2 linked regions of the Gluconacetobacter diazotrophicus PA1 5 genome follow. Each later gene encodes a partner of the first gene's protein in a complex. Links are inferred from orthologs where the notes say so. Each region holds a gene or a part of one and is shown in the gene's direction. Other genes may lie near its edges.

What was found. The genes of interacting proteins can lie anywhere in the genome.
Region 2: the proteins of ccmB (region 1) and ccmE are in contact, whole or in part, in a solved structure (PDB 8CE8), measured with the Escherichia coli proteins. The link is inferred for Gluconacetobacter diazotrophicus PA1 5 from one-to-one orthologs.

What each region holds. Positions count from the first base shown.
Region 1 is NC_010125.1:1,351,961-1,359,697, reverse strand. What follows is about bases 4,693-7,653. They hold ccmB (heme exporter protein CcmB), read left to right. Parts: upstream 4,693-5,813; coding sequence 5,814-6,494; downstream 6,495-7,653. Other genes in these bases: GDI_RS06415 (type III PLP-dependent enzyme), read right to left, coding at 6,587-7,653; ccmA (heme ABC exporter ATP-binding protein CcmA), read left to right, coding at 5,104-5,817; acnA (aconitate hydratase AcnA), read right to left, coding at 4,693-4,889. Also shown: GDI_RS06440 (ABC transporter substrate-binding protein/permease), read right to left, coding at 1-1,379; GDI_RS06435 (amino acid ABC transporter ATP-binding protein), read right to left, coding at 1,376-2,173; more of acnA, read right to left, coding at 2,196-4,692; more of GDI_RS06415, read right to left, coding at 7,654-7,717. UniProt on the Escherichia coli protein: Required for the export of heme to the periplasm for the biogenesis of c-type cytochromes.
Region 2 is NC_010125.1:3,537,292-3,542,678, forward strand. What follows is about bases 1-2,999. They hold ccmE (cytochrome c maturation protein CcmE), read left to right. Parts: upstream 1-1,238; coding sequence 1,239-1,760; downstream 1,761-2,999. Other genes in these bases: GDI_RS16295 (YciI family protein), read right to left, coding at 1-62; GDI_RS16305 (hypothetical protein), read left to right, coding at 1,060-1,242; GDI_RS16315 (heme lyase CcmF/NrfE family subunit), read left to right, coding at 1,757-2,999. In the rest of the region: more of GDI_RS16315, read left to right, coding at 3,000-3,736; GDI_RS16320 (redoxin domain-containing protein), read left to right, coding at 3,733-4,314; GDI_RS16325 (cytochrome c-type biogenesis protein), read left to right, coding at 4,311-4,787; c-type cytochrome biogenesis protein CcmI, read left to right, coding at 4,795-5,387. UniProt on the Escherichia coli protein: Heme chaperone required for the biogenesis of c-type cytochromes. Transiently binds heme delivered by CcmC and transfers the heme to apo-cytochromes in a process facilitated by CcmF and CcmH.

The sequences.
Region 1 (7,737 bases):
TAATCGTAATAGGTCGAGGACAACCGCACATAGGTCTGGCTGAGTTCGGTCAGCGTGATCACGCTGACCAGCGACGAGTCCTTCAGCAGCGAGATGAAATCGTTGGTCATCACCGGGATGACCATGCGCACCGCCTGCGGCACCACCACGAAGCGCAGGGCCTGCATGTGGGTCATGTTCAGGGCCAGCGCGGCCTCGACCTGGCCGCGTGCGACGGATTGCAGGCCGGCGCGGTAATTCTCGGCCTCGTAGGCCGCGTAATTCATGCCCAGGGCCACGACGCCGGCCACGAAGGGCGACAGGCGCAGCCCGATGCCCGGCAGGGCATAGAAGATGAACAGGATCTGGATCAGCAGCGGGGTGCCGCGCACGATTTCGACATACAGCGTCGCCAGCGCCCCCAGCCAGCGCGGCCCATACCGCCGCAGCAGCGCCAGGGCCAGCCCCAGCCCGACCGCCACCACCATGGCGCAGGCCGACACCGCGAGCGTCAGTACCGCGCCATGCAGCAGCAGCGGCAGGAAGCTGACATACCGGTCCACCCGCGCGCGCCAGCCGTGGCGGGGGCAGTGGCCGCCATGTAATGCCGCCATTGCGTCCGGCGCGATATCGGGCGTGGTCGCATCCATGGTCAGGTCCGCCATGGCAGGCGTCCACAGGTTCCAGCGCGCGAGGATCCGGTGCAGTTCGCCGTCGCGGATCATGCCGTCCAGCGCCGTATTCACCTGGTCGCGCAGCGTGGTGTTCCCCTGGGCGAAGGCGACGCCGTAGGCCACCCGGCCGATCGGGTCCCCCACCAGCTTCAGCCCCGGATCGGGCGCGCCGTAATAGAGCGCGATGGTGCCGTCCAGCAGCACCGCATCCAGCCGGCCGTTCTTCAGGTCGGTGTAGGCGTTGGTTTCTTCCTCGTACGATCGGATGCGAATCGTGGGGTCGGCCTGCAGCATGCGTTCGGCCGTGGTGTCCTTCAGCGTGCCGACGACATGCCCGCGCAGCGCCGCCAGCGTATCGAGCCCCTGCTGGTCGCGGCGGACGGTGATGCGTTCCGACGTGACGTAATAGGGATGGCTGAACAGCACGCCCTGTTCATGCTCGGGCGTGATCTCGATCCCGTCGATGACCATGTCGTACAGCCCGCGCTGCAGGCCGGGAATCAGCCCGTCCCAGTCGTTCTGCACGAATTGGGTCGGACGGCCGAGACGGCGGGCGATGGCCTGGGCGATGTCGTATTCGTAACCGGTCAGGCGGGACTGGTCGGCGGGGTCGTGGAAGACGAACGGCACGTTCGCCTCGGCATCCGACGCCCAGCGCAGCGGCGCGGCATGGGCATGTCCCACCATGACCGCCGCCAGCAGCAGCAATGCGACAAACAGCCTCATAACATGGACCTGAGAAACCGGCGGGTGCGCGCATCCTTCGGGGCGACATAGAGCGTGTCGGGATCGTCGATTTCGACGATTTCGCCGCCATCCATGAACACGACGCGGTCGGACGCCGCCCGGGCGAAGCGCATGTCGTGCGTCACCACGATCTGGGTCATGCCTTCCGCGTCCAGGGCGCGCATCACCGACAGGACTTCCTCGGCCAGTTCGGGATCGAGGGCCGAGGTCGGTTCGTCATACAGCATCACGTCGGGGCGCATCGCCAGCGCGCGGGCGATGGCGGCGCGCTGCTGCTGGCCGCCCGAGAGCGTGTCCGGGTAACGGGTGGCGATCGCGGCCAGGCCGACCTTGTCCAGCAGGGCCAGGGCATCGGCCCGGGCGATGTCGGGCTTCACGTGCTTCACGCGGACGGGCGCCAGCATGACGTTGTCCAGCACGGTGCGGTGGGGAAACAGGTTGAAGGACTGGAACACCATGCCAACATGCGCCCGCAGGCGATGGGCCGCGTCCTCGTCCGCGCGGGTCCAGCGGGGGCTGGTGCGCGCGATGGTCACGTCCGCGATCGAGACCGAACCGGAATCGGGAATTTCAAGAAAATTGAGGCAGCGCAGGAAGGTCGATTTGCCGCAGCCGGACGGCCCGATGATCGACACCAGTTCGCCGCGCGTCACGCTGAGCGAAATGCCGCGCAGGACATCCTGCCCGTCGAAGACCTTGCGGATGCGCTCGGCCCGCACGACCGGGTCGGCAAAAAACGCCGGCCCGGGAGAACCCGGGCCGGCGCCAGACATTTCAGATAGAGAAAAAAGCGGCTCAGGCAGCTTTGGTCATCCCGCGCAAGACATACTGCAGGATGCCACCATGCCGGTAATACTCGACCTCGTCCAGCGTATCGACGCGGCAGAGCAGGGGCACGTCTTCCTTCGAGCCGTCGGCGCGGGTGATCGTCATCGTCAGCGTCATGCGCGGCGTGATCTTGTCCAGACCATGGATGTCGATCTTTTCGTCACCCTTCAGGCCCAGCGTCTTGCGCGTCACGCCGTCCTTGAACAGCAGGGGCAGGACGCCCATGCCGACCAGGTTGGAGCGATGGATGCGCTCGAAGCTTTCGGCCACGACGGCGCGGACGCCCAGCAGCAGGGTGCCCTTCGCCGCCCAGTCGCGCGACGAGCCCATGCCGTATTCCTTGCCGCCGAAGACGACCAGGGGTACGCCCTCCTTCTTGTATTCCATCGCGACGTCGTAGATCGAGCCTTCCTTCCCGTCGGGGAAGTGCTTGGACAGGCCCCCTTCGGTGCCCGGCAGCATCTCGTTCTTGATGCGGATGTTCGCGAAGGTGCCGCGCACCATGATCCGGTCGTTGCCGCGACGCGAGCCGTAGGAGTTGAAGTCCGCCTTGGAAACCTGATGTTCCTTCAGGTAGACGCCCGCGGGCGAGCTTTCCTTGATCGCACCGGCCGGCGAGATGTGGTCGGTAGTGATGTTGTCGCCCAGCAGCGCCAGCACGCGGGCCCCCACGATGTCACCCTTCGGCTTCGGCTCGGGGGTGATCTCCTGGAAGTACGGCGGGTCCTGCACGTAGGTCGAGCTCGGATCCCACTTGTAGGTCTCGGACCCGGTCGCGACCTTCAGGGCCTGCCATTCCTTGGTGCCCTTGCTGATCTGGCTGTAGCGCTTGATGAACTCCTCACGGGTGATGGAGGAGCCGATCAGTTCGGCGATTTCCTTGTTGGTCGGCCAGATGTCCTTCAGATAGACCGGCTTGCCGTCCTTCGAGGTGCCGAGCGGCGCGGTGGTGATGTCCTCGCGCATCGTGCCCAGCAGCGAGTACGCGACCACCAGCGGCGGGCTGGCCAGGTAGTTGGCCCGCACGTTCGGGGAAATACGGCCCTCGAAATTGCGGTTGCCCGACAGGACCGACACGGCGACCAGCTTGTTGCCTTCGATCGCATCGACGATGTGATCTTCCAGCGGGCCGGAATTGCCGATGCAGGTCGTGCAGCCATAGCCGACGGTGTTGAAGCCCATCGCATCCAGCTCTTCCGTCAGGCCGGCGCGGTTCAGGTAGTCTGTGACGACCTGCGACCCGGGGGCCAGCGACGTCTTCACCCACGGCTTCGGCTTCAGGCCCAGGGCCCGCGCCTTCTTCGCCACCAGGCCGGCCGCGATCAGCACCGCCGGGTTGGAGGTGTTGGTGCAGGACGTGATGGCGGCGATCACCACGTCACCGTGGCCGATTTCGTAGTTCGTGCCGGCGACTTTCGCCTTCTTGTGCGCGTCGGCGGCGGGAACGCCCAGGCCGCCCGTCAGCTCGGTCTCGAACGCCGAGGTCGCGTTGGTCAGCGGCACGCGGTCCTGCGGGCGCTTCGGGCCGGCCAGCGACGGCACGACGGTCGACAGGTCCAGTTCCAGCGTGTCGGTGAACACCGGCTCGGGCGATTCCGCGGTGCGGAACATGCCCTGGGCCTTCAGGTATTCCTCGGTCAGCTTGATGCGGTGTTCGTCACGGCCGGTCTGGCGCAGGTAATGCAGCGTCAGCTCGTCCACCGGGAAGAAGCCGCAGGTCGCGCCGTATTCCGGGGCCATGTTGGCGATCGTCGCACGGTCGGCGACCGGCAGGTGATCCAGCGCCGGGCCGAAGAATTCGACGAACTTGCCGACCACGCCCTTCTTGCGCAGCATCTGCGTGACCGTCAGCACCAGGTCGGTCGCGGTCGCGCCTTCCGGCAGCTTGCCGACCAACTTGAAGCCGATGACATCGGGGATCAGCATCGCGATCGGCTGGCCCAGCATCGCGGCCTCGGCCTCGATCCCGCCGACGCCCCAGCCCAGCACGCCCATGCCGTTCACCATCGTGGTGTGGCTGTCGGTGCCGTACAGGGTGTCGGGGTAGGCATAATCCTTGCCGTCGACATGCGCCGTCCACACCGCCTGGGCGATGTATTCCAGGTTCACCTGGTGGCAGATGCCCGTGCCCGGCGGCACGACCGAGAAGTTCTCGAACGCTTCCTGGCCCCAGCGCAGGAAGGCATAGCGCTCGCCATTGCGTTCGAATTCGATCGTGACGTTCTTCTGCAGCGCGTCCGGCGTGCCGGCCACGTCCACCATCACCGAGTGATCGATGACCAGGTTGACGGGAACCAGCGGGTTCACCTTCTGCGGGTCGCCCTTCAGCTTCAGGATGCCGTCACGCATCGCCGCCAGGTCGACGACGGCGGGAACGCCCGTGAAATCCTGCATCAGGATGCGCGCGGGCTTGAAGGGAACTTCCTTCGTGCTGGCGCCCTTGGGCAGCCATGCCGCGATCGCGCGGGCGTCGTCGACGCTGTAGGAGCGTCCATCCTCGAAGCGCAGGATATTTTCCAGCAGCACCTTCAGGCTGACCGGAAGACGACTGACGTCGCCGATCGTCTTCTCCGCTTCAGGAATCGAGAAATAATGGTACGTCTTGCCGTCCACATGCAGCGAACGGCCTGTCTTGATTGAATCGTGCCCAACCGACTTCATTGGTTTTTCCTCCGAGGCGTCAGCAACGGATTATCCAACTGAAGCACGACTTCCGCGCTGGCGGTGTGATCCCTCTGGACAACCGGCTTGATCTCCCAACGGTCGTAGAACATACCCGGACGCGGTTGCGACACAAGGCAGCCCCGGTAACAAGAACGCGGGAAGACCCCGTGACGGACCCGGGGCCGTCACCCCCGACCACGAGCCCAGGAGCATCGCCATCCCTGCCTTTCCCGCCTCGGCCAGCCCGCTGCTGGATGTCGAAAATATCTCGGTTTTCCGCGGGGAACGGCTGGTTCTCGACGGCGTCGGGCTGCGGCTGGACGCGGGTGACGCGCTGCTGCTGACGGGGCCGAACGGGGCGGGAAAGTCCACGTTGCTGCGCGTGCTGGCAGGGCTGCGCAAACCGGAAGGCGGCCATGTGCTGTGGGCAGGGATCGATGCGCTGTCGGACCGGACGGCCCATGCCGCGCGCATTGCGTATCTGGGCCATCAGGACGCGCTGAAACCCGGCCTGACCCTGCGCGAAAACCTGTTCCTGGCCGCGCGGGCGGGCGGGTCCGATCCCGATCGGGCCATGGCGGCGCTGGATCTTTCGGGTTTGGCCGACCTGCCCGCCCGCCTGCTGTCCGCCGGGCAGAAACGGCGGGCCGCGCTGGCGCGGGTGGTGCTGGCGCAGGCGCCGCTATGGCTGCTGGACGAACCCAGCCTGGGGCTGGACAGCATGGCGATCGGCCTGCTGGAGACGCTGTTTCAGACCCATCGGGAGGCTGGCGGAATCGTGATTGCAACCACCCATGTTCCCCTGCCGCTGCCGGACGCGAAAACCCTGGTCCTGCCCGGCGCGACCGAACCGGCGCCGGATTTTGGGATGGAATCAGGATTCGATTCCCATGCGGACCACTCCCACGCGGACCACTGGGCATGAACGCGTCGATTCCCGCCCTGCTGGCCGCCGTCATCGGGCGCGACCTGCGGCTGGCGCTGCGTCACGGGGCCGACACGCTGGGTGCCGTGCTGTTCTTCATCCTGGCGGGGGCGCTGTTTCCCCTGGCGCTGGGCCCGTCGCCCGAACTGCTGCGCCGGATGGCGCCGGGCATCGTCTGGGTCTGCGCCCTGCTGGCCGCCCTGCTGCCGCTGGACCGCCTGTTCGGGTCCGAACTGGAAGACGGGTCGCTGGACCAGTTGATGCTGTCGGGCCTGCCGCCCGCCCTGGTCGCGCTGGCCAAGATGGTGGCGCACTGGCTGACCACCGGCCTGCCGCTTCTGGTCGCGGCGGGGCCGCTGGCCATCATGCTGGGACTGCCGCTGCCGGTCCTGCCGATCCTGCTGGGGGGGCTGGCGCTGGGCACGATCGTGCTGTCGCTGATCGGCGGCATGGCGGCATCCGTGGTGCTGGGCGCGCGGCGCGGCGGCGTGCTGCTGCCGCTGCTGGTGCTGCCGCTGGCAACCCCCGCGCTGATCTTCGGCGCGGCGGCGCTGGACGCGGCGCAGACCGGCCTGTCCTGGACGCCGGACCTGGAATTGCTGGGCGCCTTCCTGGCCGGGGCACTGCCGCTGTGCCCGCTGGCAGCGGGGGCCGGGTTGCGCGCGGCGGTCGAGTAGGGGGCAGTCCGGAGCCAAAGGCCGCCGGCCTTTGGAAACCGATTCGTTATGATCCGATCGGTGTGCGGGGCATCACGCCCCTGCACGGTCCATCAGATATAATGCTCAGTCAGCGGGGCGAAGCCGTTGAAGCTGGTCGAGCAGTAGGTCGAGACATAGGCCCCGGTCGACAGCAATTCGATCCGGTCGCCGCAGGCCAGGTCCAGCGGCAGGGCGTAGGGCGCCTTTTCGTACATGATGTCGGCACCGTCGCAGGTCGGGCCGGCGATGGCCACCCGCCCGGCGGGCGATCCGTCATGGGGCGTGCGGATGCCGTAGCGGATGGATTCGCCCTCGGTCTCCGCCAGCCCGCCGAAGCGGCCGATATCCAGATAGACCCAGCGTGGCCCGTCCTGCTGCCCGCGCCGCGTGACCAGCACGACCTCCGACGACACCACGCCGGCATCGCCGACGATGAAGCGCCCGGGCTCGACGATCATTTCCGGCAGGTCATTGCCGAAATGCTCGGTCATCGCGTGGCTGATCGCCACCGCGAACCGGTCGATCTCGGGCACGTCCTCGCGGTAGCGGATCGGGAAGCCGCCGCCCAGATTGACCATGCGCAGGTTCAGACCGGCCGCGGCCAGGTCGGTGAACAGCATGCCCACCCGCGCGATCGCGGCCTCGTACGCATCGGTGCTGGTCTGCTGGCTGCCGACATGGAACGACAGGCCGTACGGGTCCAGCCCCATGTCGCGGGCGCGCAGCATCAGGTCGCGCGCGCTGTCCAGCGTGGTGCCGAACTTGCGCGACAGCGGCCATTCCGCGCCCTCGTTCTCGACGATCAGGCGGCAATAGACGCGCGAACCGGGGGCGTGACGCGCCAGCTTTTCCAGTTCCTCGATGCTGTCGAAGGCGAACATGGTCACCCCGGCCTGGTGGGCCTGGGCGATCGCGGATGCCTTCTTGACCGTGTTGCCGAACGAGATGTCCGCCCCGGCGGCCCCGGCCGCGAGGCAAAGGCGGATTTCCTCCCACGACGCGGCGTCGAACGCCGAGCCGAGGGACACCAGCCGGCGCAGGATGGCCGGCGCCGGATTGGCCTTCACGGCATAATAGATGCGCGCCAGCGGCAGCGCCGCGCGCAGCGACTGATAGCGGGCCTCGACACGATCGACGTCGACGACGAGGCAAGGCGTGGCAGGGGCCTGTTCGGCCAGAAAACGGGCGATCTTGGGAGTCATCGCACCCAATTCCCTTCTGT
Region 2 (5,387 bases), 2.2 Mb from region 1 along the record:
CGGGTGGCCATGCGCGTTTCCAGCGCGCCCGGCTTGTCGGTGCAGATGATCGCGAAAAGCATGGAAAGTCCCCTGTCCCAGGAATCGGCCGGCCTGCCCGGCGTGGGTGAACAATCTGCCATGATCGGCACAGGCCGTGCCTTTCTTCGCATGATAGTGTAGGACCGGAAAGCGAAACGCCCCCGCCGTCATACGACGGATGCATAGATTGTGACAGGAGCCCTCCGCCGGACGCGGGGGGAACGAAACCGTCTTGAACGCCACGCAGAGCCTCGCCGCACGCACCGGCGGTTTTTTCCATCGCTACGCCAACCCGGGACGGTTTCTCCGGCTGGGGGCGCGCCTGCAGCCCTGGCTGACCTGGCCGGCCCTTGCGCTCTCGATAACCGGGATCGTCTGGGGGCTGTTCTTCTCGCCCGCCGACTGGCAGCAGGGCGACAGCGTGCGGATCATGTATGTGCACGTGCCGGCGGCGTGGCTGGCCTCGTCGGGCTACATGGCGCTGGCGGTCTGCTCCCTGCTGTCTCTGGTCTGGCGGCACCCGCTGGCCGACCTGGCGGCCGTCGAGATCGGGCCGGTCGGCGCCGCCATCACCGCCGTCTGCCTGGCCACCGGTTCGCTGTGGGGCAAGCCGATGTGGGGCACGTGGTGGGTATGGGACGCGCGCCTGACGTCGGTGCTGGTCCTGTTCTTCCTCTATCTGGGCCATATCGCCCTGATCCGCGCGTTCGACGAACCGCAGCGCGGCTATCGCGCCGCCGCCATCCTGGGGCTGGCCGGCGCGGTGGACCTGCCGATCATCAAGTTCAGCGTGCAGTGGTGGAACACCCTGCACCAGCCCGACAGCATCAGCCCTGACCGGCGCGCCCACCATGTCCACCGCCATGCTGTGGCCGCTGCTGGTCTGCACAATTGGCTTCACGCTGGGCTTCGCCGCCATCGTGTCGCGCGCCTGCGCGCCGCCATCATGGAAAGCCGGGTGCGCACCGCCCTGGCCGCCCGGCGCGGCCGCCCGGCGGCGCGCGAGGACGCCGGCGCGGGCCTGGACGGAGCCGTCGCATGACCCACCTGCCCTATATCGTCGCGTCCTATGGCATGACCATCGGGCTGGCCATCATCCTGGGCGGCGGTGCGGCGCTGCGCCTGCGTCGGGCGAAGGCCCGCCTGGCAACGGTCGAAGCGAAAGCCCGCCTGGCCACGGTCGAGGCGAAGGCCCGCCAGGCGACGGGGCGGCAGGCATGACCCGCAAGAGCCGCCGCCTGTGGCTGGTGGGCGCGTGCCTGCTGGGGCTGGGCACTGCCACCGCCCTGGTGCTGAACGCGTTTTCGTCCAACATCGTCTTCTTCATGGCGCCGTCGCAGGTCCGGGCCCATCCGCCGGCCGCCGACCGCACGATCCGGCTGGGCGGCATGGTGGTGGCGGGGTCGGTGCGGCGCCAGACACAGGGCGACACGCCGATCGCGCTGTTCGACGTGACCGACGGCCAGGCCGCCGTCACCGTGCGCTATGCCGGCATCCTGCCCGACCTGTTCCGCGAGGGACAGAGCGTGGTCGCCGTCGGCACCGTGGCGCCGGACGGCGCCTTCCGCGCCAGCGAGGTCCTGGCCAAGCATGACGAGACCTATATGCCCAAGGAAGTGGCCGAGGCGCTGCGCCGCAGCGGCAAGTGGGACCCGCGCTACGGCAAGGCCCCCGACGCCGCAAGCTGGAACACCATGACCGTGGGCGATGCGCGCCACGGCGAGGCCAACCGGTCATGACGCCGGAACTGGGCAATTTCGCGCTGGCGCTGGCCTGCTGCCTGGCCGGCGGGCAGGCGATCCTGCCGCTGGTGGGCGCGCGGCGGCGCGACCCGCGGCTGATGGCGCTGGCCCCCGCCCTGGCGGTGGGGCAGATGCTGGCGCTGGCCTTTTCCTTCGCATGCCTGATCGATGCGGCGGTGCGTGACGATTTCTCGGTCCAGAACGTCGCGGCCAACAGCGCCGCCGCCAAGCCGCTGCTGTACAAAATCACCGGCGTATGGGGCAATCACGAGGGATCGGTACTGCTGTGGGCGCTGATCCTGGGGATCTGCGGCGGGGCGGTGGCACTGTTCGGCCGCAACCTGCCCTCTGCCCTGCGGGCGCGGGTCATCGCGGTCCTGGGCGGCGTTTCGGCCGGCTTCCAGCTGTTCTGCCTGACGACGTCCAATCCGTTCGACCGCGTCTGGCCCGCGCCGATGGACGGCCAGGGCATGAACCCGCTGCTGCAGGACCCGGGCCTGGCCTTCCATCCGCCCATTCTCTACACCGGCTATGTCGGCTTCGCCGTGCCCTTCGCCTTCGCCGTCGCCGCCCTGATCGAGGGACGGGTGGACGCCGCCTGGGGCCGCTGGGTCCGCCCCTGGGCCGTCGCGGCCTGGTGCTTCCTGACCTGCGGCATCGCGCTGGGGTCGTGGTGGTCGTACTACGTGCTGGGCTGGGGCGGCTACTGGTTCTGGGACCCGGTGGAAAACGCGTCGCTGATCCCGTGGCTGACCGGCACCGCGCTGGTCCATTCCGCCATCGTGGTGGAAAAGCGCGAGGCGCTGAAGATCTGGACCGTGCTGCTGGCCATCGGCACATTCTCGTTCTCGCTGTCCGGCACGTTCCTGGTCCGCTCGGGCATTCTCAATTCCGTCCATGCCTTCGCCAACGACCCGGCGCGCGGCATCTTCATCCTGGGCCTGCTGGCGCTGGTCATCGGCGGGTCGCTGCTGCTGTTCGCGATCCGCGCGCCGGCGCTGGTGGCGGGCGGCCTGTTCGCGCCGGTCTCGCGCGAGGGGCTGCTGGTCGTGAACAATATCCTGCTGTGCTCGATCTGCGCGGTGGTGCTGACCGGGACCATGTATCCGCCCTTCATGTCGCTGCTGTTCGGCAAGACGATTTCGGTCGGCAAGCCGTTCTTCGACGCCACGGCGGCGCCGCTGGCGATTCCGCTTCTGGCCTTCATGGGGTTCGGCCCGATGATGCCGTGGAAGCGCGCCCAGTTCTGGCCCGTGCTGCGCCGGCTGTGGTGGGCCGGGATCGTCACCGCCCTCGCCTTCTGCCTGATGGCCTGGCGCATCCGCGACGTGCTGCCGCTGCTGGCCGCGACCGGCGCGGTCTGGGTGATCGCGGCCAGCGTCGCCGACATTGCCGAGCGCGTCCGCCTGTTCCGCATCCCGCCCGGCGCCAGCCTGCAGCGCGCGCGCATGCTGCCGCGCGCGGCGCTGGGCGCGGCCCTGGCCCATGCCGGCGTCGGCATCAGCGTGCTGGGGCTGGCCGCCATGTCGCAGGCCCAGCACCGCATCGTCGAGGTCCGGGTCGGCCAGACCGAGATGCTGGCCGGCGACGCCTGGACCCTGACCGCGATCCGCGCGGCCCCCGGCCCGAACTACACGTCCCTGATCGCGACGATCGAGGTCCGGCATGACGGCAGGCTGGTCACCGTGCTGCATCCGTCCAAGCGCACCTTCCCCAGCCAGAACCAGACGACGACCGAGGTCGCCATCCATACCAACCTGATGTCCGACCTGTACGGCGTGCTGGGCGACCGGCACGGCACCGACGCCGACCCGACCTACGTGCTGCGCCTGCACTACAATCCGCTGGCGCCGTGGATGTGGCTGGGCGGGCTGATCATGGCGCTGGGCGGGGCGCTGTCGCTGTCCGACCGGCGGACGCGCGTCGGCGCGCCGCGCCGCGCCGCCGCCCCCGGCATGGTGGCCGCGCAATGACCGGTACCGTGCCGCATCCCCCGAACCTGGCGCGGCGGCGCCTGCTGATGGCGGCGCCGCTGGCCGCCGCCGGGGTGGCGGGAGTGGCGTTCTGGCGCATGCTGTCGGGCATGAGCCAGGGATCGTTCGACCCGCACGACATCCACGCCCCGGTGCTGAACCGCCCGGTGCCCGATTTCAAGCTGCCGGACCAGACCCCCGGCCAGGGATTCGGCACCGCCGACCTGCGCGCGCTGCAGGCGCCGGTCCTGGTGAATTTCTTCGCGTCCTGGTGCATCCCGTGCGTCGCGGAGATGCCCGAACTGAACGCATTGAAGGACCGGCTGCCGATCTGGGGCATCGCCTACAAGGACAAGCCGGACGACGCCGCCGGCTTCGTGAAGCGCGCCGGCAACCCCTACGCGCGCATCGCCGGCGACCTGTCGGGCATGACCGCCATCGACTGGGGCGTGTCCGGCGTGCCGGAATCCTTCCTGGTCGGGCCGGGCGGCGTGATCCGCTGGCACAGCGCCGCCGCGCTGGACGCCGACACGGTTCGCGGCACGCTGCTGCCCCTGGCCGCGAGCCTGCATTCATGAGGACCACGGCGCGCACCCTGCTGGTCACGCTGGTCCTGGCCGCCGGGCTGTCGCCCCTGGCGGCGGCGGCGGTCGACGATCCGTCGGAAATGCTGCCCGACCCGCGCCAGGAAGCCCGGGCCGAGGCGATCGGCGCGCAATTGCGCTGCCTGGTCTGCCAGAACGAATCGATCGAGGACAGCAGTGCCGGGCTCCTGATCCGCGACCTGCGCCACGTGGTGCGCGATCACGTCGCCCGGGGTGAGTCCAACCGGCAGATCATGGACTGGATGGTCGGCCGCTACGGCAATTTCATCCGGCTGCGCCCGGCGCTGACCATCGGCACCCTCCTGTTGTGGGGCATGCCGGTGCTGGCCCTGCTGGCGGGGATCGGCGCGGCCGCCCTGGCCTTCCGCCGGTCGCGGGGCACCGCGCCCGCGCCGCTGAGCGACGCCGAACGCGCGCGCCTGACCGACCTGACCGGACCGCGCTGAGGGGCTTATGATCTGGATTGGCATTTTCCTGCTCAGCACGGTCGTGCTGCTGCCCGCGATCGTCGCGATTCGCCGCACGGACCGCCTGACGGATGAACGCGCATCCGCCCTGCTGCTGCATTACGCGCAACTGGCCGAACTGGACCGCGACCGGCAGGACGGGCTGATCGCGGACAGCGAACATCTGGGCGCCGTGCTGGAAGTCCAGCGGCGGCTGCTGGCCACCGACGCGGCGCCGGCACGGAGCCTGGGCCGCGCGGCGAGGGTGCCGGCCGTCGTGGTGGCGCTGCTGCTGATCCCGGCTTCGGCGGTGGGGCTGTACCTGCTCTGCGGCCATCCGGCGCTGCCGGCCCAGCCCCTGGCGCCGCGCCTGGCCGCCCTGCATGCCCAGGACCATCGCGACGACGCGCTGCTGGCGGAACTGCGCACCGGCCTGGCCCGCATGGCCCCCGACGACCCCAACCGCTTCCGGGGGTACCTGCTGCTGGGCCAGGCGGAAGCCGCCCGCATGCATTACGCCGACGCCGCCGAGGCCTGGCGGCAGGCGACCGCCATCCAGTTCATCCCCGAAATCGCGGCCCGCGCGGCCGAGGCCCAGAC